4 regions of the Streptomyces griseus subsp. griseus genome follow, and region 1 is predicted to be linked to each of the others. Evidence: riboswitches for the same ligand, from Rfam matches in the RefSeq annotation. Region 1 holds a riboswitch; each other region holds the start of a gene.
The links. A riboswitch is a leader RNA that binds a small molecule or an ion and turns the genes downstream of it on or off. The one in region 1 is predicted to bind cobalamin.
Positions count from the first base shown of each region.

Region 2: it holds a riboswitch for cobalamin, as region 1 does, so the genes downstream of both, D6270_RS11725 (ABC transporter substrate-binding protein) here and D6270_RS01610 (ABC transporter substrate-binding protein) in region 1, are expected to answer to the same signal.
Region 3: it holds a riboswitch for cobalamin, as region 1 does, so the genes downstream of both, metE (5-methyltetrahydropteroyltriglutamate--homocysteine S-methyltransferase) here and D6270_RS01610 (ABC transporter substrate-binding protein) in region 1, are expected to answer to the same signal.
Region 4: it holds a riboswitch for cobalamin, as region 1 does, so the genes downstream of both, D6270_RS06430 (cobalamin biosynthesis protein) here and D6270_RS01610 (ABC transporter substrate-binding protein) in region 1, are expected to answer to the same signal.

Region 1 covers NZ_CP032543.1:363,827-369,474, reverse strand. The annotation lists gene D6270_RS01620 (acyl carrier protein) at 61-342, shown strand; gene D6270_RS01615 (beta-ketoacyl-[acyl-carrier-protein] synthase family protein) at 339-1,562, shown strand; cobalamin riboswitch at 1,659-1,846, shown strand; gene D6270_RS01610 (ABC transporter substrate-binding protein) at 1,907-2,956, shown strand; gene D6270_RS01605 (FecCD family ABC transporter permease) at 3,076-4,077, shown strand; gene D6270_RS01600 (ABC transporter ATP-binding protein) at 4,074-4,859, shown strand; gene D6270_RS01595 (PRC and DUF2382 domain-containing protein) at 4,974-5,648, opposite strand, start outside.
Region 2 covers NZ_CP032543.1:2,556,371-2,562,018, forward strand. The annotation lists gene D6270_RS11715 (ABC transporter ATP-binding protein) at 1-598, opposite strand, end outside; gene D6270_RS11720 (FecCD family ABC transporter permease) at 630-1,670, opposite strand; gene D6270_RS11725 (ABC transporter substrate-binding protein) at 1,667-2,668, opposite strand; cobalamin riboswitch at 2,707-2,910, opposite strand; gene D6270_RS11730 (M67 family metallopeptidase) at 2,924-3,346, opposite strand; gene D6270_RS11735 (amino acid permease) at 3,516-4,961, opposite strand; gene D6270_RS11740 (DUF2017 domain-containing protein) at 5,290-5,648, opposite strand, start outside.
Region 3 covers NZ_CP032543.1:6,387,136-6,392,783, forward strand. The annotation lists gene cobF (precorrin-6A synthase (deacetylating)) at 1-340, shown strand, start outside; gene D6270_RS28680 (hypothetical protein) at 459-656, opposite strand; cobalamin riboswitch at 958-1,104, shown strand; gene metE (5-methyltetrahydropteroyltriglutamate--homocysteine S-methyltransferase) at 1,287-3,611, shown strand; gene D6270_RS28690 (pyridoxal phosphate-dependent decarboxylase family protein) at 3,853-5,346, shown strand; gene D6270_RS28695 (lysine N(6)-hydroxylase/L-ornithine N(5)-oxygenase family protein) at 5,384-5,648, shown strand, end outside.
Region 4 covers NZ_CP032543.1:1,377,849-1,383,496, forward strand. The annotation lists gene D6270_RS06410 (alpha/beta hydrolase) at 80-1,207, opposite strand; gene D6270_RS06415 (class II aldolase/adducin family protein) at 1,288-1,947, opposite strand; gene D6270_RS06420 (inorganic phosphate transporter) at 2,225-3,490, shown strand; gene D6270_RS06425 (hypothetical protein) at 3,503-3,733, shown strand; cobalamin riboswitch at 3,882-4,016, shown strand; gene D6270_RS06430 (cobalamin biosynthesis protein) at 4,154-5,104, shown strand; gene D6270_RS06435 (cobyric acid synthase) at 5,101-5,648, shown strand, end outside.

The DNA.
Region 1 (5,648 bases):
GACGGTGGGCCGTGCGTCGTGCCCCCGCTGTCCAGGACGCCGCAGATGAGAGGAAACACCGTGAAGAGCCAGACCATCCACCCGAAGATCACCGAGGTGCTGACCGAGACGTTCAAGGTGCCCGCAGCCGAAATCCTGCCGGAGTCCACGATGGACAGCCTGGAGATGGACTCCCTGGCGGTCGCCGAGTTCGCCGTCATCATCAAGGAGACCCTGGGGGTCGCCGCCGACTCCGAGAAGCTCTACAAGGACGCCACGCTGGCCGACATCTCCGCGTTCATCGACGCGGCCGTCGGCGGCGAGGAGGCAGGCAGTGCGGTGCCGGTGAGCAACACCCGATGAACCGACCCGCCATCGCCGTCACCGGCCTGGGGATGATCACCCCGGCCGGCCACACCACCGACACCACCTGGGACGGGGTCTGCCGCGGGGAGTCCTTCGCGCGCACCGTCCCCGAACTGCACGGCTGCGCCGTCGACTTCGCCTGTACGGTCTCCGGCATCGATCTGGACGAGGCGGTCGGCGGCCGGACCGCCTTCCGGATGGGCCGGTACGTCAAGTTCGCCGTCCTCGCCGCACGGGAGGCGGTGGCCGACGCCGGGCTCGACCCCGCCCACTGGGACGGCGCCCGCGTCGCCGTCGTCGTCGGCACCAGCAGCGGCGGCTCCGCCGGACTGACCGAACAGGCCGTCGCCCTGGAGCGGCGCGGCCCCGAGGCCACCTCGCCCTCGGGCATCCTGCTCACCATCCCGAGCATGCCCGCGGCCGAGATCGCCATCCAGATGAAGGCCACGGGCCCCAGCCTCGCCCCCTGCACGGCCTGCTCCTCCGGGGTGACCGCCCTCTCCGTGGCCCGCGACATGCTGGCGCTCGGACAGTGTGACATCGCGATCGCCGGAGCCACCGAGTCGATCGTCTTCCCGGTCGCCATGACCGGCTTCGCCCGCTCGGGCGCGGCGGCCCCGCGGGACGGGGACCCCGCCCGCCTCTGCCGCCCCTTCGCCGCCGACCGGGCCGGACTCGTCATGGGCGAGGGCGCCGCGATCATGGTCCTGGAGCGGGCGGCGGACGCCCGCGCCAGGGGAGCGGCCCCCCGGGCGCTGCTGGCCGGTACGGGCGCCACGACCGACGCCCACCACCCGACCTCCCCGCACCCCTCCGGGGCGGTCGCGCAGGCGGCCGTCGACGCGGCGCTGGCCGACGCGGGGTGGCGGGCCGAGGACGTCGACCACGTCAACGCGCACGGGACCTCGACCCCCCTGAACGACGCCACGGAAGCCGCCCTCATCGGCCGGGCCTACCCGCACCGGCCGCCCGTCACCGCCCCCAAGGGCGTACTGGGCCACTGCATGGGGGCGGCCGGTGCCATCGAGGCGGGGCTGACCGTCCTGACGCTCCAGCACGGCATCGTCCCGCCGATCGCCAACCTGGACGCCCCCGACCCCGGGTTCGCCATCGACTGCGTCACCAAGACCCCGCGTGAGCTGCCCGTACGACGGGCCGTCAGCCACTCCTTCGGGTTCGGCGGACAGAACGCGGTGATCGCGCTCCAGGCTCCGTAAGGCGCTGCCGGGCCGGTGCGGCGGGACGATCCCGCGCCGCACCGGCCCACCCGGGGGAGCGGCCCCTGCACCGGCTCTGAGCTGCGCGAAGACCCGTGATAGCTTGCCGGGGCCAGTCGAACCCCAGCGACGGGGTCAGGGAATCCGGTGCGAGACCGGAACTGACGCGCAGCGGTGAGGGGGACGGGCGGGGCCACGGCCACTGGAGCGCACACGCGTTCCGGGAAGGCGTCCCGCCCGGACGAACCCGAGTCCGAAGACCTGCTGGCACCCGTGCCCCGCACCGGGACACGGGAAGCGTACGACGGGCTCCGCGGCTGGGCCCAGAGACACCGAGGTCCTCCGTGCTGTCCAAGGCCACCCCTGCCCCGATACGCACCGCCGCCCTGTTCGCGGCCGGCGTCGTCCTGCTCACCGCCTGCGGCGGCGGGTCCACCACCTCGTCCGCCGAGGGCGGCGAACGGGCCGACGGCTTCCCGCTCACCCTCAGGAACTGCGGCCGCACCGTCACCGTGAAGGCGCCGCCCCAGCGGGCCGTCTCGGTCGACCAGGGATCGACCGAGATCCTGCTCTCGCTCGGCCTCGCCGACCGGCTCGCGGGCTCCGCCACCTGGAGCGACCCGGTGATGAAGGGCCTGGAGAAGGCCAACGAGGGCGTGGAGCGCATATCGGAGAACCGGCCCTCCTCGGAGAAGGTCCTCGACAAGGAGCCCGACTTCCTCTCCGCCTCCTTCACCTCCACCCTCGCCAAGGGCGGCGTCGCACCCCGCGAACAGTTCGAGAAGCTGGGCGTCCCCACCTACATCTCGCCCGCCGACTGCATCGGCAAGGACAACAGCGGCGGTGGTGACGGAGCCCGTACCGCACCCCTCACCATGGACAGCGTCTACACCGAAGTCCGGGAACTCTCCCAGGTGTTCGGCGTCCCCGAGCGCGGCGACGCCCTGGTGAAGAAGCTCCGGGCCCGGGTGGCGAAGGCCACGGACGGCATCGACGGATCGAAGGCCTCCCTCCTCTACTGGTTCTCCGACTCCAAGGCCCCCTACCTCGCGGGCTGCTGCGGCGCCCCCGGTGTCATCACCCGGGAGCTGGGCGCGAAGAACGCCTTCGACGACACCCACGACGAATGGCCACAGATCAGCTGGGAGACGGTCGCCGACCGCAACCCCGACGTCCTGGTCATCGGCGACCTGAGCCGCACGATGCAGACCGCCGAGAGCGCCGAGAAGAAGATCGAGTTCCTGGAGTCCAATCCGGTCACCAGGACCATGGACGCCGTCAGGAACCGCCGGTACGTGCTGCTCAGCGGGCAGGCGATGAACCCCACCATCCGGACCGTCGAGGGAGTGGAGCGGGTCGCCGCGGGGCTGCGCGACTTCGGGCTCGCGGGGTGAGCGGGGGGAACCCGGAGGTGAGGGAGACCGCGGCGCTGAAGGAGCCCCGGGCCGGGAAGGAGACCGCGGACCGGGAGGCATCGGCTGCGCCGGGCCCGGTCCGGGGCAGCGGCCCGCTCGTGGCCCTGCTCTGGGCCGGCGGGCTCGCGCTCCTGCTGCTCTCCGTCGCCGTCGCCGTCACGATCGGGCCCGCCCGGATCTCCGTCCCCGACGTCTGGTCCGCCGTCGCCTCCCACCTGGGCTTCGGCGCCTCGGAGCTGAGCCCGATCCGGGACGGCATCATCTGGAACCTGCGCATGCCCCGAACCCTGCTCGCCGCCGTGTGCGGCGCCGGGCTCGCGGTGTGCGGCACGGTGATGCAGTCCCTGCTGCGGAACCCGCTCGCCGACCCCTTCGTCCTCGGCGTCTCCTCCGGAGCCTCCACCGGGGCGGTCGTGGTGGTCGTCCTCGGCGTCGGCGGGGGAGCGGTGTCGCTGTCGGCCGGGGCGTTCGTCGGGGCCATCTGCTCGTTCGCCCTGGTGCTGCTGCTGAGCCACACCCTCGGCTCCACCACCGACCGGGTGGTGCTCTCCGGGGTCGCCGCGATGCAGCTCTTCTCCGCGCTGACCTCGTTCGTCGTGATGACCTCCGCCGACGCCGAGCAGACCCGCGGAGTGCTCTTCTGGCTGCTCGGCTCGCTCAGCGGGGTCGGCTGGAGCGAGGTCGCCCTCTGCACCGCCGTCCTCGGACTCTGCCTGGTGATCTGCCTGGCCCACGCCCGTACCCTCGACGCCTTCGCCTTCGGGCAGGACGCGGCGGCCGCGCTCGGCGTGAACGTCGCCCGCACCCGGATCGTGCTGCTGTGCACCACCGCCCTGCTGACCGCCGCCCTCGTCAGCTCGGCCGGAGCGATCGGCTTCGTCGGCCTGGTCCTCCCGCACGCCGCCCGTGCCCTCACCGGCTCCGGGCACCGGCGCCTGCTGCCGGTCACCGCGCTGGCCGGGGCGATCTTCCTCGTCTGGGTCGACACGCTCGCCCGCACGGTCCTGGACCCGCAGGAGGTGCCCGTCGGCGTCGTCACCGCGCTGATCGGCGTGCCCGCGTTCGTCGCCGTCCTCTACCGCACCCGGAGCACGCCATGAGCCTCGTCGACAGCGGCGGCCTGCGCGCCGAGCGGGTCTGCCGGACGGCCGGCGGCCGCCTCATCCTCGACGGGGTGGACATCACCCCGCCGCCCGGCGACACCGTCGGGCTGCTCGGCCCCAACGGCTCCGGCAAGTCCACCCTGCTGCGGATCCTCGCCGGCCTCCTCGCCCCGGACACCGGCACCGTCACCCTCGACGGCGCCCCCCTCACCGCCCTCGGCCGCCGCACCGTCGCCCGCCGGATCGCCGTGGTCGACCAGCACGCCGTCACCCAGGTCGACCTCAGCGTCCTGGACGTCGTACGCCTCGGCCGCATCCCGCACCGCCGCCCCTGGTCCGCCCCCGACCGTCACGACGAGGAAGCGGTCACCGACGCCCTGCGGCGCACCGGCCTCACCGGCCGGGCCGCACAGTCCTGGCACACCCTCTCCGGCGGCGAACGCCAGCGCGTCCAGATCGCCCGGGCGCTGGCCCAGCGGCCCCGCGAACTCCTCCTCGACGAGCCGACGAACCACCTGGACATCCAGCACCAGCTGGAACTGCTGGCCCTGGTCGCCGCACTGCCCCTCACCAGTGTCATCGCCCTGCACGACCTCAACCTCGCCGCGATGTTCTGCGACCGGATCACCGTGATGAAGGCGGGCCGGGTCGTCGCGGGCGGCACCCCGGCCGAGGTCATCACCGAGGAGCTGATCGAGGACGTCTACGGGGTCCGGGCGGTCGTCACGCCGGACGGGCCGGACGGACGTCCCTCGGTACGGTTCCTGCCGCGCCGCTGACCGTCGGCCCACCGCGCTTCCCCGGACAGCCCTCCGGGCGGACCCGTTGGCACGGGCCCGCCCGGAGGCCGAGGACATGGGAGCGGCCTTCCGGCCGCCGGAGGGGGTGCGCCGTCAGCGGCGGCGTCCCCGGCCGAACTCGCCACCGGTGTCCTTGCCGGTGTCCATGTCCTTGCCGTCGCCGTAGTCGATCTTCTCCTTGCGGATCTCGGCGGAGACTTCCTTCTGCTCGGTGACCCGTTCGGTCTCCAGGCGGACCCGCTCCACCGGGACGGCCTCCTTGCGGACCGTGGCGCGCTCCGCGTGCAGCGTGACCTCCACGTCCTGTTCGCCGAGGTCCGTCGTCCCGGTCACCTTCTCACCGGGCCGCAGCGGCTCGCGGACCACCCGCACCTCCTCGTGGGAGACGGGCACGGACCGGGTGACCTCCTCGGTCACCACGTACTTGTGCAGCCTCGCCCGGCCGCTCTCGTACTCCTCCGTACCGACGTGCAGCTGCTCCTCGGAGCGGATCATCTCCTCCGTGCCGCTCATGTCGGCCGCCCGGGTCCCCGCGCCCGCCAGGGGGCGGGACGTGGCAGAGGCGTCCGTGTCGCGGTGCTTGCCGGTGCCGGCCATACCGGCCGCTCCGGTCGTGCCCGCGGCTCCGGCGCCGGTGGTGGTCCTGTCGGCGGCCTGGGCGTTCGGCTGCATGTCCTTGCCCCGGGCCGCACCCGCCGCACCCGCTCCGGCCGCGCCCATGGCGCCGGTTCCGGCGACCGTCCGGGCGTCGCCGCCCGTGCCGGTGCC
Region 2 (5,648 bases), 2.2 Mb from region 1:
CGAGGTTGAGGTCGTGCAGGGCGAGCAGGTTGGTGGTGCCCAGGTCGCGGACCAGGGAGAGGATCTCCAGCTGGTAGCGGATGTCCAGGTGGTTGGTCGGCTCGTCCAGGACGACGAGCGCGGGCTGCTGGACCAGGGCGCGGGCGACCAGGGCGCGTTGGCGTTCGCCGCCGGAGAGGGAGGCGAAGGTACGGGGTTCGAGTGCGGCGATCCCGACCCGCTTCAGGGCCTCGGTGACGAGGGCGGTGTCGGCCGCGTTGTCCGCCTCCCAGAACCGTTTGTGCGGGGCGCGGCCCATCGCGACGACCTGGCCGACGGTCAGCTCGAACCCGGCGTGCCCGTCCTGGGGGACCGTGGCGATCCGCTGGGCGCGGGCCTTCACGGGGAGGGTGGCCAGATCGTCGCCGTCCAGGAGGACACGGCCGTGGGTGGGTCGCAGGGTGCCGTAGACGCAGCGCAGGAGGGTGGTCTTGCCGCTGCCGTTGGGGCCGACCAGGCCGACCGTCTCGCCGTCGGCGGCGGTGAGATCGACCGCGTCGACCAGGTGGCGGCCTTCGCCGATCCCGTACGAGAGTGCCTCGGTGCGCAGGGTGGTCATGGGCGGGCTCCCTCAGCTGTGCGTACGGCTCTCATGCGGGGGCCCCTTCCGGCCTGCGGCGCAGCATCCACAGGAAGAACGGGCCGCCGGTCAGCGCCGTGAGCACGCCCACCGGGATGTCCTGCGGGGCCGCGAGCGTGCGGGCGGCCAGGTCGGCGAGGACCAGGAACACCGCCCCGCCGAGCGCGACCACCGGCAGCAGCGCCCGGTGCGAGGCGCCGACCGCCATCCGGGCCATGTGCGGGACCATCAGGCCGACGAAGCCGATCGCCCCGCTGTACGCCACCAGCGCCCCGGTCATCAGCGAGGCGAGGACGAAGACGGCGGCCCGGAAGCGGGCGGTGTCCAGGCCGAGCACGGTCGCGCCCTCCTCCCCCACCAGGAGCAGGTCGAGGGGGCGGGCCAGGGTGAGGAGGACGGCCGTACCGGCGATCAGGGTGATCGTCGGGAGCGCGAGCATGTCCCAGCGGGCCGCGCCGAGGCCGCCGAGGGTCCAGTAGAGGACTTCCTGGAGGTGGTCGGCGCGGGCGGAGGTGACCAGGATCAGGCTGGTGAGGGCGGAGAGGATGTAGGAGACGGCGACCCCGGCGAGGACGAGCCGGTTGGTGGTGAGCCCGCCCCCGCCGCGCGCCAGGGCGTAGACGAGCAGCAGCGAGAGCAGCGCGCCGGCGAAGGCGGCGGCCGGGATGGTCACGGTGGTGGCGAGGGTCGCGCCGATGCCGAGGACGATCACCAGGACCGCGCCGGTGGAGGCCCCGGAGGAGACGCCGAGGAGGAACGGGTCGGCCAGCTGGTTGCGTACGAGGGCCTGGAGGACCGTGCCGATGACGGCCAGTCCGGCGCCGACGACGGTCCCGAGGATGACCCGGGGCAGCCGGACGTCCAGGACGATCGTGCGGAACGGGCTCGCCTCCGCCCGCCCGGTCAGGATGTCGATCACCTGGGCGGGCGGGATGCGGACGGAGCCGAGGGCGAGTGCGGCGACCACGGCGGCGGCGAGGAGCGCGGCGAGGACGCCGACGACCAGGGTGTAGCGCAGCAGCCGCCGCGGTGCGGGGGTGCGGCAGGTCACGAGGTGGTGGCCGCCGGGTGGAGCTGGGCCGCGAGCTTGTCGACGGCGGCGGGGACGCGGACGCCGAGGACCGCGTCGGAGAGCGGCATGACCGCGAAGCGCTTGTTCTTGATGGCGGGGACGTCGGCGAGGGCCGGGTCGTCGAGGAGGCGCTTCTTCTTCTGGGCGACGGTGGTGGAACCGTAGTCGTAGATCACGATCGCCTCGGGCTTGCGGGCGACGACGTTCTCCCAGGAGGCGTCCCCGAAGGACTTGTCGAGGTCGGCGAAGATGTTGGTGCCGCCGGCACGCTTGATCAGCTCGTTGCCGATGCCCTTGCCGCCGGCGGTGAACGCGGTCTTGTCGCCGCTGTCGTAGACGAAGACGGAGAGCGGATCGAGGTCCTTGAGCTTCTCGGCGGTGGCCGCGTTGTCGGCCTTGGCCTGCTTGATCCAGGCCTCGGCGCGGTCGGTGACGCCGAAGGTGCGGCCGACCTCGCGGATCTCCTCGTACAGGGTTTCCATCGGGGTGTCGGCCTTGGCGCAGCTCTCGGTGTTGAGCCGGGTCTCGATGCCGGACTTCTTGAACGCCTCGCGGCCGCGGCCGTCGCCTGCGGTGAAGGCGCTGCTGTAGCCGCCGTAGACGAAGTCGGGGTTGGTGGCGAGGACCTGCTCGTAGGAGGGGTACTCCTTGGCGATCACCGGTACGGAGGCGTAGTCCTTCGCGTACTTCGGCAGGACCTTGTCGTCGAGGTAGGCGGTGCCGACGAGGGACTTGGTGAGGCCGAGCTCCAGCATGATCTCGGTGACGTGCTGGTTCATGGTGACCACGCGCTCGGGCGGGGCCTGGTACGTGGTGGTGACACCGCAGTTGGTGACGGTGTACGGGAAGCCGTCGCTCTTCGCCGAGGCCTCGGGCTCGCCCTTGGCGTCGGTGGAGGTCTCCGAGGTGGAGCAGGCGGTGAGGACGAGCGGGAGCAGCACGGCGGCGGCTATGAGCGCGGGGGTGCGCCGGGACATGGCGGGGCCTCTCCGGGGGATTTCCGCGTCCCCTGGTCGATGCGTGAAAGGCAGCGGGCCAGTTCCTGGCTTCCGGGCGCGCCCTCCGGTGCGGGGTCGTCCACGGGGGATTCGTCCGTACGGGAGGGCGCGCCCGGTCACAGTGGCGGGACCGTGCCGGATTCGCACCGGCTTCCTGGTTCCTGCTGCCTTGTGTTCGGGTCTGGGGTGCAGTGTGCCAGACCCGTCCGGCGGCTCCGCGATCCGCCCAGGCGCTCAGTACGCTTCGACGACCTGCACGTCTTCCTCGGTGATCTCGCCGTCCACGATGCGGTACGAGCGGAACTGGAAGGGGCCCGCGCCGTCGGTGTCGGCGGTGGAGACGAGGACGTAGTGGGCGCCGGGCTCGTTGGCGTACGTCACGTCGGTGCGGGAGGGGTAGGCCTCGGTCGCCGTGTGCGAGTGGTAGATGATCACGGGCTCCTCGTCGCGGTCGTCCATCTCGCGGTAGAGCTTGAGGAGGTCGCCGGAGTCGAACTCGTAGAACGTGGGCGAGCGGGCGGCGTTGAGCATCGGGATGAAGCGCTCCGCGCGCCCCGTCCCGGCCGGGCCCGCCACCACACCGCACGCCTCGTCGGGGTGGTCGGCGCGGGAGTGGGCGACGATCTGGTCGTGGAGCGCCTGGGTGATGGTCAGCATGGCGCCAGGATAGGCATGCGGGCCTTCCCGTACCGGTGGGCGGTACGGGAAGGCCCGCATGGTGGACGCCGGGGCCCGTGGGGGTGGCCGGGGCGGTCCGGGAGGAGGGTGGTCGTGGGCTCGGGGTGGCCGGGCCCACCCTCGGGGTCGGGGGTGGACGACGCCTGGGTCAGCGCTTGGCGAAGGCGGTGTTCTCCGGGTCGCGCGACTTGAGCACCAGGTAGGAGATGCCCAGGAGGAGCGCCCAGAGCGGGGCGCAGTACAGCGAGATCCTGGCGTCCTTGTCGATCGCCATCATCACGATGACCATGCCGATGAAGGCGAGCGCGAACCAGCTGGTGTACGGGGCTCCCGGGGCCTTGAACGAGGACTGCGGCAGCACGCCCCGGTCGGCCAGGCGGCGGTAGCGGATCTGGCTGAACAGGATCATGATCCAGGCCCACATGCCGGAGATGGTCGCGAAGGAGACGACGTAGTTGAACGCCTCGCCCGGCCACTGGTAGTTGATCCAGACGCCGACGAGCATCAGGGCGGCGGAGAAGGTCGTGCCGGTGAGCGGCAGGCCGTTCTTCGTCAGCTTGGTGAAGGCGCGCGGGCCCTGTCCGTTCATGGCCAGGTCGCGGAGCATACGGCCGGTGGAGTACATGCCGGAGTTGCAGGAGGAGAGCGCCGCGGTCAGGACGACGAAGTTGACGATGGCGGCGCCGATGCCGAGCCCCATCTCCTCGAAGGCCTTCACGAACGGCGAGACGCCCGGCTTGAAGGTGGACCACGGCACGACCGACAGGATCATGATCAGCGCACCGACGTAGAAGACGGCGATACGCCACGGCACGGTGTTGATGGCCTTGGGCAGCACGGTCTTGGGGTCCTTGGACTCCCCGGCGGTGACGCCGACGAGTTCCACGGCGAGGAAGGCGAACATGACGATCTGGAGCGTCATCAGCATGCCGCCGACGCCGTTCGGGAAGAAGCCGCCGTCGTTCCAGAGATTGGAGACGGTCGCGGTGTCACCGGCGTCGGAGAAACCGAGCGTCAGCACGCCGGCGCAGATGAGGATCATGCCGACGATCGCGGTGACCTTGACCATCGAGAACCAGAACTCCAGCTCGCCGAAGAGCTTCACGGAGATCAGGTTGGCGCCGTACAGAATGACGGTGAAGACCAGTGCGGACAGCCACTGCGGAATGTCCCACCAGTACGTCATATAGGTGGCGGCGGCGGTGACTTCGGTGATTCCGGTGACGACCCAGAACAGCCAGTACGTCCAGCCGGTCACGAATCCGAAGAAGGGCCCGATGAATTCGCGGGCGTACTCCGAGAAGGAGCCGGAGACCGGGCGGTACATGAGCAGTTCGCCCAGGGCCCGCATGATGAAGAAGATGACCAGGCCCGCCAGGACGTAGGCCAGGATGAGGCTGGGTCCGGCCCGGTCGATCGCTTTGCCCGCGCCGAGGAAGAGCCCGGTACCGATGGCTCCGCCGATGGCGATCATCTGGATCTGACGGGCTCCCAGACCTCGCTGGTACCCCTCGCCACCGGTCTCGGCCTCCCCGGATTCCGCTCCGGGCCTTCCGTGGTCGGCCTGTCCCTCGTCGACCTGTGCCGATGTCATGTGTGGTGCGCCTTTCTCCACGCCGATCCGCGCCGTCAAGGCTGCGGATCAGGTCCTGATCCCCCCGGATATGGATTGGAGTGCCACCGGCGTTCGGCCGGCTTGTGGCGACCCCGGGAACAGGGGTGGCGTCCCCGGGCGATCGTGAAGATTTATCACGGCCGTCACAGGACACCATGGGACATTCTGTGGCGCATCCCACAGGCAAAAGGGGACAAGGAACTCCATCCGGAGCGAATGCCGCCTATGACTTGGGGGGATCGTTACCCGGATCTGAGCGTCCGTTGAGCGAATGGAGCGGGCCCGGAGGCGGCATCTTTTCCGCCGATTACGGCATCAGTGTCTCGACGAGCGTCTCCTGGAGCGCGCCGAGCCAGAGATAGGCCATCACCATCGGCTTGCGCGGGTCGCTGTCGGGGAGCCGGTAGAGCGAGCCGTCCTCGCCCTCGTCCTCGTCGGAGACCTCCAGCCGGGTGCCGATGGTGAGCCGCAGGTCGTTGAGCGAGCCGAGCCAGGAACGGCACTCGTCGGCGGTGAGGGTGAGTACGGCTCCGCCGTCGCCGACGGGCGTGAGGGCATCGAGCGTCCGTACGACGGCGAGGGCGTCATCGCGCTTGCGGGAGCGCAGGTCGGTCTCGGTGAAGCGGCGGAACTCGGCGGACAGCTCCCGCAGCTCCTCCTCCGACT
Region 3 (5,648 bases), 6.0 Mb from region 1:
CACCTCCCTGAACCAGGTCGGCCGCCCCATCCACATCACCCCCGGCAGGCGGCTCGCCGGAGGGTTCCCGGACGACGACGGCGACATCGTGGTGATGCTGGACGGCCACGCGAGCTTCACCCATCTGACGGGCAGGGGGCTGTGGATCTACTGGGGCGCCTACATCGGCACCCCGGACGAACTCCTCGTCTCCGGCCCCCTCGACGAGGTCGCCGGGCAGATCAGCCGGGTGCGCGCCGAGGCCCGCGAACGCCACGGCTGGATCATGGACACCTATCTGCTGCGCCACGGGCCGGAGGCCGCCCACGGTACGGAGAGTCCGGGCGGCACCGGCAGCTGAGGGGCTCCGGCCCGCGAGCGGGGGCCCGGACAGGTGGCGGGTGTGGGATGACACCGGGCGGCGGGTCGCGTCGAGGCGCGGGCGGCCGCCGCACCTCGCCGTCGGACCCGGCCGGAGGTCAGCTCCGGGACTCGTGCGCCCGGATCACTCCGAGCCCGTGCCCCAGACTCGGGCACTCGGCGGTCAGGTCGTTGCCCCGCACCAGATAGTCGTGCACGCGCCCGTCAGCGGGCCGCTCCACGGCCCGGTACAGCGTGCCGTTCACGGTGATCGTCCAGTCGTCGCCGTCCTGGGCCCACCCGACTGTCTTCTTCATATGGCGCTTCCCTCGCTCGTCGCCGCCGTGGATCGGCGGCCGGGTATTGGCAGGAAGAACGGCCTGTGACGCTCTGTGGTTCCGGTTCGCCTACGCCATTCGGTTACATCTGTGTCACCGTGCCACCACGACCTGACCGGAAGTCAGCGAACGGGCGAAGAGGAGCGGAACCCGAGGTCACCCGTTCGGAGCCCGTGTCTCATATCACCGTCCGAAGTGTGAACAACGGTGTGCGCCCGGTGGCCGTCCCCTTAGGGTGGCCGGTGCAGCTGGTTCGCCCTGTCCGCCAGGCAGGGTGTCGTAAGAGGGAACCCGGTGGGAATCCGGGACTGCCCCGCAGCGGTGAGTGGGAACGACCGCCGTCATACGCACTGGGCCCGGCCGGGTCTGGGAAGCGACGGCCAGTAGGTGTCTGCCCCGGCAGACGTGCCCGCGAGTCCGAAGACCTGCCCGTTGCCCGCACGCGACCGTTCGTGTGCGGAGTTCCCGGTGACCTCGTGGGCGGGTCGGCGTAACCGTCGGGTGGACGGACACGGTCAACGTGTCGTGTTCCCGCCCGATTTCGTCACCCCTTCGCGTCCGCGTCCCGTCCCGGGATCAGCTGGAGACATGCTCGCGAAGGAGAGTCACGTGACAGCGAAGCCCGCAGCCGCGGCAGCACGGGCCACCGTGTACGGCTACCCCCGCCAGGGTCAGAACCGTGAACTGAAGAAGGCCATCGAGGGCTACTGGAAGGGCCGCGTCGACGCGGACACCCTCCGGCAGACCGCCGCCGAACTGCGCAGGGGGACCTGGCAGCAGCTCGCCGAGGCCGGGGTCCACGAGGTGCCGACCGGTGATTTCTCGTACTACGACCACGTCCTGGACACCAGTGTCATGGTCGGCGCTGTCCCCGAGCGGCACCGTGAGGCGGTCCGGGCGGACGCCCTCGACGGCTACTTCGCCATGGCCCGCGGTACGCAGGACGTGGCGCCGCTGGAGATGACCAAGTGGTTCGACACCAACTACCACTACCTGGTGCCCGAGTTGGGCCCGGACACGGTGTTCACCGCCGATTCCGCCAAGCAGGTCGCCGAGTTGCAGGAGGCCCTCGCGCAGGGGCACACCCCGCGCCCGGTCCTCGTCGGACCCGTCACCTACCTCCTGCTCGCCAAGGCGGCCCCCGGGGTCGCCGCCGACTTCGAGCCGCTGACCCTGCTGGACCGGCTCCTGCCCGTGTACGCCGAGGTCCTCGCCGACCTCCGGGCCGCGGGCGCCGAGTGGGTGCAGCTGGACGAGCCCGCCCTCGTCCAGGACCGCACCCCGGCCGAGCTGAACGCCGCCGCCCGCGCCTACCGCGAGCTCGGCTCCCTCACCGACCGCTCCAAGCTGCTGGTCGCCTCCTACTTCGGGCGGCTCGGCGAGGCCCTGCCGGTGCTCGCCAAGTCCCCGGTCGAGGGGCTCGCGCTGGACTTCACCGAGTCCGGCGCGGCCAACCTCGCCGACCTCGCGGCGGCCGGCGGACTGCCCGGCAAGCGCCTGGTCGCGGGCGTCGTCAACGGCCGCAACATCTGGATCAACGACTACGAGAAGTCGCTCGCCACCCTCGGCACGCTCCTCGGCCTCGCGGACCACGTCGACGTCTCCGCCTCCAGCTCCCTCCTGCACGTCCCGCTGGACGCCGACGCCGAGCAGGACATCGACCCGCAGATCGCCCGCTGGCTCGCCTTCGCCAAGCAGAAGACCGCCGAGATCGTCACCCTGGCCAAGGGTCTCTCCCAGGGCACCGAGGCCATCTCCGCCGAACTCGCCGCCAACCGGGCCGACCTGGCCTCCCGCACCGACGCCGCCGTCACCCGCGACCCGGCCGTCCGCGCCCGTACGGCGGCCATCACCGACGCCGACGGCCGCCGCTCCCAGCCGTACGCCGAGCGCACCCTCGCGCAGCGCGCCCACCTCGGACTGCCGCTGCTGCCGACCACCACGATCGGCTCGTTCCCGCAGACCACCGAACTGCGCACCGCCCGCGCCGACCTGCGGGCCGGCCGCATCGACGAGGCCGGGTACGAGGAGCGGATCAAGGACGAGATCCGCGAGGTCCTCTCCTTCCAGGAGAAGGCCGGGATCGACGTCCTGGTCCACGGCGAGCCCGAACGCAACGACATGGTGCAGTACTTCGCCGAGCAGCTCACCGGCTACCTCGCCACCCAGCACGGCTGGGTCCAGTCGTACGGCACCCGCTACGTCCGGCCGCCGGTCCTCGCCGGGGACATCTCGCGCCCGGAGCCGATGACCGTGCGCTGGACGGCGTACGCGCAGTCGCTCACCGAGCGCCCCGTCAAGGGCATGCTCACCGGCCCGGTCACCATGCTCGCCTGGTCCTTCGTCCGCGACGACCAGCCGCTCGGCGAGACCGCCCGCCAGGTGGCGCTCGCCCTGCGCGACGAGGTGAACGACCTGGAGGCGAACGGCACTTCGGTGATCCAGGTCGACGAGCCCGCCCTGCGCGAGACGCTTCCGCTGCGGGCCGACGAGCACGCCGCGTACCTGGCGTGGGCGACGGAGTCCTTCCGCCTCGCCACCTCCGGGGTGCGGCCGGACACCCAGATCCACACCCACATGTGCTACGCGGAGTTCGGCGACATCGTCCAGGCCATCGACGACCTCGACGCCGACGTCATCAGCCTGGAGGCCGCCCGCTCACACATGCAGGTCGCCCGTGAACTGGCGGCCCACGGCTACCCCCGCGAGGCCGGACCCGGCGTCTACGACATCCACTCCCCGCGCATCCCGAGCGCCGAAGAGGCAGCCGCCCTGCTGCGCAAGGGACTTGAGGCCATCCCGGCCGAGCGCCTCTGGGTGAACCCCGACTGCGGCCTGAAGACCCGCGGCTGGCCCGAGACCCGGGCCTCCCTGGAGAACCTGGTCGCCGCCGCGCGGGAGATCCGCGCGGAGCTGCCCACCGAAGCGGCGTGATCCGACCCGGTACGGGAGTGGCCACCGCCGCTCCCGTACCGGGGCACACGACCCCGACTCGGTTCGGGAGCAAGCCGGTTCGCAGGAGGCCCGGCCGGACGGAGCGCGTTCTTCCCCAGCGGCGGAGTTAGGTTAGCCTAACCCGCATCCCGGCTGTGGATCTTGCACTCCGATCGAAGGGCTTCGCCATGGAGCGTGCTCAGGGCCTGCTGCCCGCCGAACTCCGCCTGGGGCGTGCGGTGTGAGCGCCGGTACGGGAGCCCCTTTGGCCGGCGGCGTCCACGGCCCCGGCAGGCTGCGCGCCCTGACCGCCGTCGTCCTGGACGCCCTGGAGACCGCCGCCCGGACCCGGGGCGGACCGATCCCCGCCGGAGGGCCGGACGCCGTGGCCCGCCGGACCACCGCCCTGGCCGCTCCGGTGCTGCCCGAGGAAGGCGTCGGGGCCGAGGCCGCGCTCGCGGATCTGGTGCGGGCCGTCGCCGAGGGGGCCGCCGACCCGGCCGACCCCGCGTGCGTGGCCCATCTGCACTGCCCGCCGCTGGCCGTGGCAGCGGCGGCGGAGCTGGCGGGGGCTGCGCTCAATCCGTCGATGGACTCCTGGGACCAGGCGCCCGCCGCCGGGGTGATCGAGGAGCTGACCACGGCGGCGCTGGCCCGGCTCGTCCACCCGGACGCCCCCGCACCCGACGCCCTCATCACCAGCGGCGGCACCGAGTCCAACCTGGTCGCCCTGCTCCTCGCCCGCGAACGAGCGGCGCCAGGCCCCCTGCGTGTGGTGGCCGGGGCCAACGCCCACCACAGCGTGCACCGGGCCGCCTGGATGCTCGGCCTCCCCGCCCCGGCCGTCGTCGCCTGCCACGACGGCCGCATCGACCCCGCCGCCCTCGACCGCACCCTGGCCGGGCTCGGCGCCGGACCGGTCCTCGTCGTCGCCACCGCCGGGACCACCGACGAAGGGCGGATCGACCCGCTCCCCGAGATCGCCCGGATCGCGGAGCGGTACGGGGCCGAGCTGCACGTCGACGCGGCGTACGGCGGGCCCCTGCTCTTCAGCGAGCGCCTGGCGCCCCGGCTCGCGGGTCTCGGCCGGGCCGTCTCCGTCACGTTCGATCTGCACAAGCTCGGCTGGCAGCCGGTCGCCGCCGGGGTGCTGGCCGTCGCGGACACCGCCCTGCTCGCGCCGCTGTCCCTGCGCACCGACTACCTCAACGCCGACGACGACACCGAGGCCGGGCTCCCCGACCTGCTGGGCCGCTCGGTCCGTACCACCCGGCGCCCCGACGCACTGAAGATCGCGGTCACCTTCCGGGCGCTGGGGCGCCGGGGACTGAGCGAACTGGTGGAGCACTGCGTACGTACCGCTGAGGAGTTCGGGCGGGCCGTCGACGCACGGCCCGAACTACGCCGCCGGCCCGGTGAGATCGGGATCAGCACCGTGCTGTTCCGGCCGGTGGTGGCCGACGCGCTGGAACCGGAGGCCGGGGACGCCGTCGTCGCCGAGGTCCGCCGCACGCTGCTCATGGAGGGCCGGGCCGTCCTCGGGCGGGCGGTGGCCGAGGACGGCGACGGGCGGCGCGGACTCTGGCTCAAGGCCACCCTGCTCCATCCGGCCGCCGCGAGCGCCGAACTGCTGCCGCTCCTCGACCTGGTGACGGAGGCGGCGGAACGGGCGGCGGCCGCCCGCGGCGGCACCGGAGATACCGGCGCCCCGGCGGCGGAAAGGCTGTCGCCATGACGTTGCCGACGCGCACGAATCCTGTGGGAGGAACCCGATGACGCCCGGACCGCGAACCCCGCCCCTCGACCTGCTGGGGGTGGGCGCAGGGCCCTTCAACCTTTCGCTGGCCGCACTCGCCGACGGCGTTACCGGCCTGCGCACCGCCTTCCACGAACAGCGCCCCACCTTCAACTGGCACCCCGGACTGCTGATCGAGGGGGCGACGCTCCAAGTGCCCTTCCTGGCTGACCTGGTGAGCCTGGTGGAGCCGACAAGCCCTTGGTGCTACCTCAATTACCTCAAGACCCGGCGCAGGCTCT
Region 4 (5,648 bases), 1.0 Mb from region 1:
CCCAAACGGAAGGCGTTTCCCCGGTCTCCGCGCGTAGTCCGGGGCGCGGGGAACAAAAGGGGCCGATCCCCGCATCGCCTCACATCAGAGGCGTGAGGAAGCGCCTGAGCGTCTCTTCGTAGCGGGCGGGATCGGCGTTCCACATCGACGCATGCGGAGCCTGCGGTACGGCGTGGAGGCTGACGAGGTCCGGGCGGCGGGCGGCCAGCTCCCGGGAGGGGCCCCAGGGGGCGAGCGTGTCGTCCGGCCCGTGCAGGATCAGCGTCGGGGCGGGCAGCGCGTCGGCCAGGGAGGCGTCCAGGAGCGGGGCCGAGGTCATCCCGGTCCGGCCCTGGGCCGCGCGGACGGCCAGCGGCAGCAGCGCTGCGGGGACTCCGCGGGCGGCGGCCAGGGCGCGCAGGGTGGCCGTCCAGTCCAGGACCGGGGAATCCAGGACGAGGCCGCCGACGCGCTCGCGGAGCGGGGAGTTCACGGCGGCGTGCAGGGCCATGGAGGCGCCGGTGGACCAGCCGTACAGGATCACGTTCCGGGCGCCGTAGCGGACGGCGAAGCGCATCGCGGCGTCCAGGTCGCGCCACTCGGAGGCGCCGAGGTGGCCGAGGCCGTCGGCGGGGCGCGGGGCTCCGGCGTCGCCCCGGTAGGCGAGGTCCAGCACGGGGAGCTGCAGGCCGCTCAGGAAGCCCATCACGTTCATGGGGTGCGCGCGGGTGGTGCCGAGGCCGTGCGCGGTGATGACCCAGGTGTCGCGGTCGCCGGGGACCCACCAGGCGGGCAGTCCGCCGAGCTCGCCGGGGATCTCGACCTCCCGGTACTCCAGGCCGAGGGCGCTGCCCGGGTCCCCGCGGTACAGCTCGGGGGTGAGGCGGACCTTGTCACCCGGCTCCAGGATGCCGTGGGTGACCCGCTCCAGGGTGCGGACCACGGTGTCGGCGGTGGTCTCGGCCCCTTCGACGACGGGGCCGACCACGGCATGGACGCCGGGGCCCTCGATCCCGTACGTACCGGGGCGCAGCGCGGTGAGGGAGCGGGTCAGGGTGACCTGCCGGATCGCCGTGGCGTGCACGGTGAGTCTGCGGTCGGTGGGCAGGGGTCGGCCGGGCGCCGCCTTGAGGGCGGCGTCGCTGGCGTACCGGCCGGCCGCGACCGCTGCCGCACCGGCGCCGAGGATCGTGGTGACGGCCGTTGCCGTCGCAGTTGCCGGGCGCACCGCTTCAGTGTCGTGGCGCGGGGGGCGCGGTGCCAGTGGACGGGGGCCGTCCGGTGCGGCGGGGCGGGCGGCGGACCGGGTCAGCCGGGCTGCCCGTACCCCTTGAGCGCCTCGGTCACCTCGGCCAGCTGGGCTTCGCTGAGCAGGGCCGGGGTGCGGCCCGGCAGCGCGCTGGCGGTGAGCCAGAGGCGGCAGAGCCACTCCAGTTGGGCGGTGCGCTCATAGGCCTGGTCGAGGGTGGAGCCGTAGGTGACGGTGCCGTGGTTGGCCAGCAGACAGCCGGTGCGGCCCTGGAGGGCGGTGAGCATGGATTCGGCCAGTTCCGGGGTGCCGTAGCGGGCGTAGGCGGCGGTGCGGACGGGGCCGCCGAGGATGGCGGCCGCGTAGTGCACGAGCGGCACCTCGGTGACGAGGGTGGAGACGGCGGTGGCGTGCACGGCGTGGGTGTGGACCACGGCGGCGGCGTCGGTCTCCGCGTAGACGGCGAGGTGGAGGGGGAGTTCGCTGGTCGGCTCCAGCTCGCCGAGGACCTGGCGGCCGTCCAGGCCGACGCCGACGGCGTCCCCGGGTCCCAGCCGGTCGTAGGGCACCCCGCTGGGGGTCACCAGGACGAGGTCTCCGACGCGGGCCGACACATTGCCGGAGGTGCCGACGACCAGGCCGTCGGCGGCGCTCCGGCGGGCGGTCGCGACCACGTCCCGCCAGGCCAGGGCGACCGGTTCCGGCTGCTGCTCGCTCATGGGGCGAGCGTAGGGGCGGTGGCCGGAAACCGGAACGTCATCCCGCACGTGACGGGGATCTCTTCCGGGGCCGGATGTGACCGTCGAAGACTTCGCCAACGAGGAGCAAAGGGCAGACCAGCCCGTGCCCCACCCGCGTCCCGCAACCTCACGCGCACACAAGCGGAATCACCGCACTCCGATTCGGGTCACCACAGCGCCCCGCCCAGTTCATCTTCCGTTCACCCAGGTTGCCTACGGTCCACGAGCCACTGACGTCGAACGATTGCCTGGGTAAATGGAACACATCACGCTGCTGCTCGCGATTGTGGTCGTGACAGCTCTCGTGTTCGATTTCACGAACGGTTTCCACGACACCGCCAACGCGATGGCAACGACCATCTCGACCGGCGCCCTGAAGCCCAAGACAGCGGTGGCCATGTCCGCCGTTCTCAACCTCATCGGCGCGTTCCTGTCAGTGGAGGTCGCCAAGACGATCTCCGGCGGGATCGTCAACGAGAACGGCCTCAGAACCGAGGTCATCTTCGCGGCGCTCGTCGGCGCCATCCTGTGGAACCTGCTGACCTGGCTGGTCGGCCTGCCCTCCAGCTCCTCCCACGCCCTGTTCGGCGGTCTGATCGGTGCGGCCGTGATGTCGGCCGGCTGGTCCTCGATCAACGGGGGCACCGTCGTCACCAAGGTGCTGCTCCCCGCGATCGCCGCCCCGCTGGTCGCCGGTGTCGCCGCGATGCTGGCCACGAAGCTGACGTACCGGATCAACCGGAACGTCACCGACGAGAACCAGCTCAAGTCGACGGCCAAGGGCTACCGGGCCGGACAGATCGCCTCGGCCGGTCTCGTCTCGCTGGCCCACGGCACCAACGACGCCCAGAAGACGATGGGCATCATCACCCTGGCCCTGGTCACCGGCGGCGTCCTCGCCCCCGGCTCCAACCCGCCGATGTGGGTCATCGTCTCTGCCGGTGTCGCCATCGCGCTCGGCACCTACCTCGGCGGCTGGCGCATCATCCGCACCATGGGCAAGGGCCTCACCGATCTCCGGCCGCCGCAGGGCTTCGCCGCCCAGACCAGCGCGGCCACGGTCATCCTGGCCTCCTCGCACCTCGGCTTCTCGCTCTCCACCACCCAGTCCTGCTCGGGTGCGGTGATGGGCGCGGGCCTCGGCCGCAAGGGCGGCGTGGTCCGCTGGTCCACCGCCACCCGGATGTTCGTCGCCTGGGGCCTGACGCTCCCGGCCGCGGGCCTGGTCGGCGCGGGCGCCGAGTTCCTCACCAAGCAGGGCCCGTGGGGCATCACCACCACCGCGATCCTGCTGGTCGGCGGCTCCTTCGCGATCTGGGTGGCCTCACGCCGCCAGCCGGTTGACCACACCAACGTCAACGACACCGAGGTCGCGGCGGACGAGCCCCAGGGTGTCGTCACCACCGCCATGGCCGCGGTCGCGCCGCCGCCCATCGGCGGTCCGGCCTCCGACCTCTCGACCACCATCCCGGCCCCGGCCTCGAAGCCCGACGACACGGCCCGCCCCGCGGCGACGGTGTAAGGACAGATCCGTATGAAAATCGACTGGGCAGCTCTCGCCTCCGTCTTCGGTGTCAGTCTCGTGGTCACCGTCGCGCTGGTCGGCGTCTTCACCCTGGGCATCGTCGCCCTCTCCAAGCTGTCGGCCCCGGCCGCCGGTGGCGCCTCCGGCGGTTCGGCCGCACTGGCGCGCACCGGCGCGTACGCCTGCTTCGCGGCGTGCGTGGCGGCGGTCGCGTACGGGATCTATCTGATCGTCGCCTGACGCGCCCCACCGCACTCCTTCGGGCCGGACACACCACCGTGTGTCCGGCCCGATGTGCGTCTGCGCACACTGGAGCTCCGCAGGTCAACAGCAAGTTGACGGCCGTTCTCGCAGCGTGGTGGACTGCCGGAGCCATTTACGGCGACAGAAGAGGAAGCCGGTGCGAATCCGGCGCGGTCCCGCCACTGTCACCGGGGAGCACTCCCCCACACCGGATGTCACGGCCCTCGCAACGCGGGCTGGAAGGCCGGGGGAACTGCGGATCCGGGAAGCCAGGAGACTCTTGTCGCCGGTCACGTCGAACCAGGGCGCGGACCCTGAGTGAGGACATAAGCCATGCCCGGCCGCCGTGCGCCGCATCCGCTGCCTCGTCCCGTACCTCTTCGTGCCGGAACGCCCCTGCCCCCGGCGGCCTGACGCGTGCGTGCCGATCGTGTCTTCGCGTACGGCGCCACCGCCGGGCTGATCGCCGACGCGGCTCTCGGCGACCCCCGGCGGGGCCACCCCGTCGCCGGTTTCGGCCGGGCCGCCGCGCGGGTGGAGTCCCTGCTGTGGGGTGACGACCGGGGCCGGGGCGCGCTGCACACCCTGCTGTGCGCCGGAGGCGCCGTGGGGGCCGCCGCGCTCGCCGCCCGTGCCGTCCGGGGACGCCCCGCGCTCGCCGTCGCGCTGACCGCCGCCACCACCTGGTCGGTCGTCGGCGGTACGTCGCTGGGCCGGGAGGCCCGTGCCATCGGGGGCGCGCTGGCCGCCGGGGACCTGGAGGTGGCCCGGGAGCGGCTGCCGCACCTGTGCGGGCGTGATCCGCACTCCCTGGACGGGCCGCAGATCGCCCGCGCCGTGGTGGAGTCGGTCGCGGAGAACACCTCGGACGCCGTCGTCGGCGCGCTGGTGTGGGGCGCGATCGGCGGGGTGCCGGGGCTCGTCGGCTTCCGGGCCGTGAACACCCTGGACGCGATGGTCGGCCACAAGTCGCCCCGCCACCGGCGTTACGGCTGGGCCTCGGCCCGACTGGACGATCTCGCGGGGTGGCCCGGGGCGCGGCTGACGGCCGCGCTGGCGGTCGTGGCGGGCGGGCGGCCCTCGGAGGCCGTACGCGCCTGGCGGGCGGACGCGGGGCGCCATCCGAGCCCGAACGCGGGTCCGGTGGAGGCCGCGTTCGCGGGGGCGCTCGGCGTACGGCTCGGCGGGACGCTGGCGTACGCGGGGCGCGTCGAACACCGGCCGGTCCTGAACGGCGCGTCCGGGCGGGACGTGCGGAGCACCGACATCGAACGCGCGGTGCGGCTGTCGCGCCGGGTGAGTGCGCTGGCCCTCGGCGTGTGCGTGGCGGGCCGGACAGTCGTGGGACGGAAGCGGGGACGGGCATGAGTGGCGGGCTGCTGGTCGCGGGGACCACATCGGACGCGGGCAAGAGCGTCGTCACGGCGGGCATCTGCCGCTGGCTGGTTCGCCGGGGCGTGAAGGTCGCGCCGTTCAAGGCGCAGAACATGTCCCTCAACTCCTTCGTCACCCGCGAGGGCGCCGAGATCGGCCGCGCCCAGGCCATGCAGGCGCAGGCCGCCCGGGTGGAGCCGACCGCGCTGATGAACCCGGTCCTGCTGAAGCCCGGCAGCGACCGGTCCAGCCAGGTCGTCCTGATGGGCAGGCCGGTCGGCGAGATGAGCGCCCGGGGCTACCACGGGGGCCGGCAGGAGGCGCTGCTCGGGACGGTCACCGACTGTCTGGAGCAGCTGCGGTCGGCGTACGACGCGGTGATCTGCGAGGGGGCGGGGTCCCCTGCGGAGATCAACCTGCGGCGCACCGACATCGTGAACATGGGGATCGCTCGGGCGGCCCGCTTCCCCGTGCTGGTGGTCGGGGACATCGACCGGGGCGGGGTCTTCGCCTCCTTCTTCGGGACGACGGCGCTGCT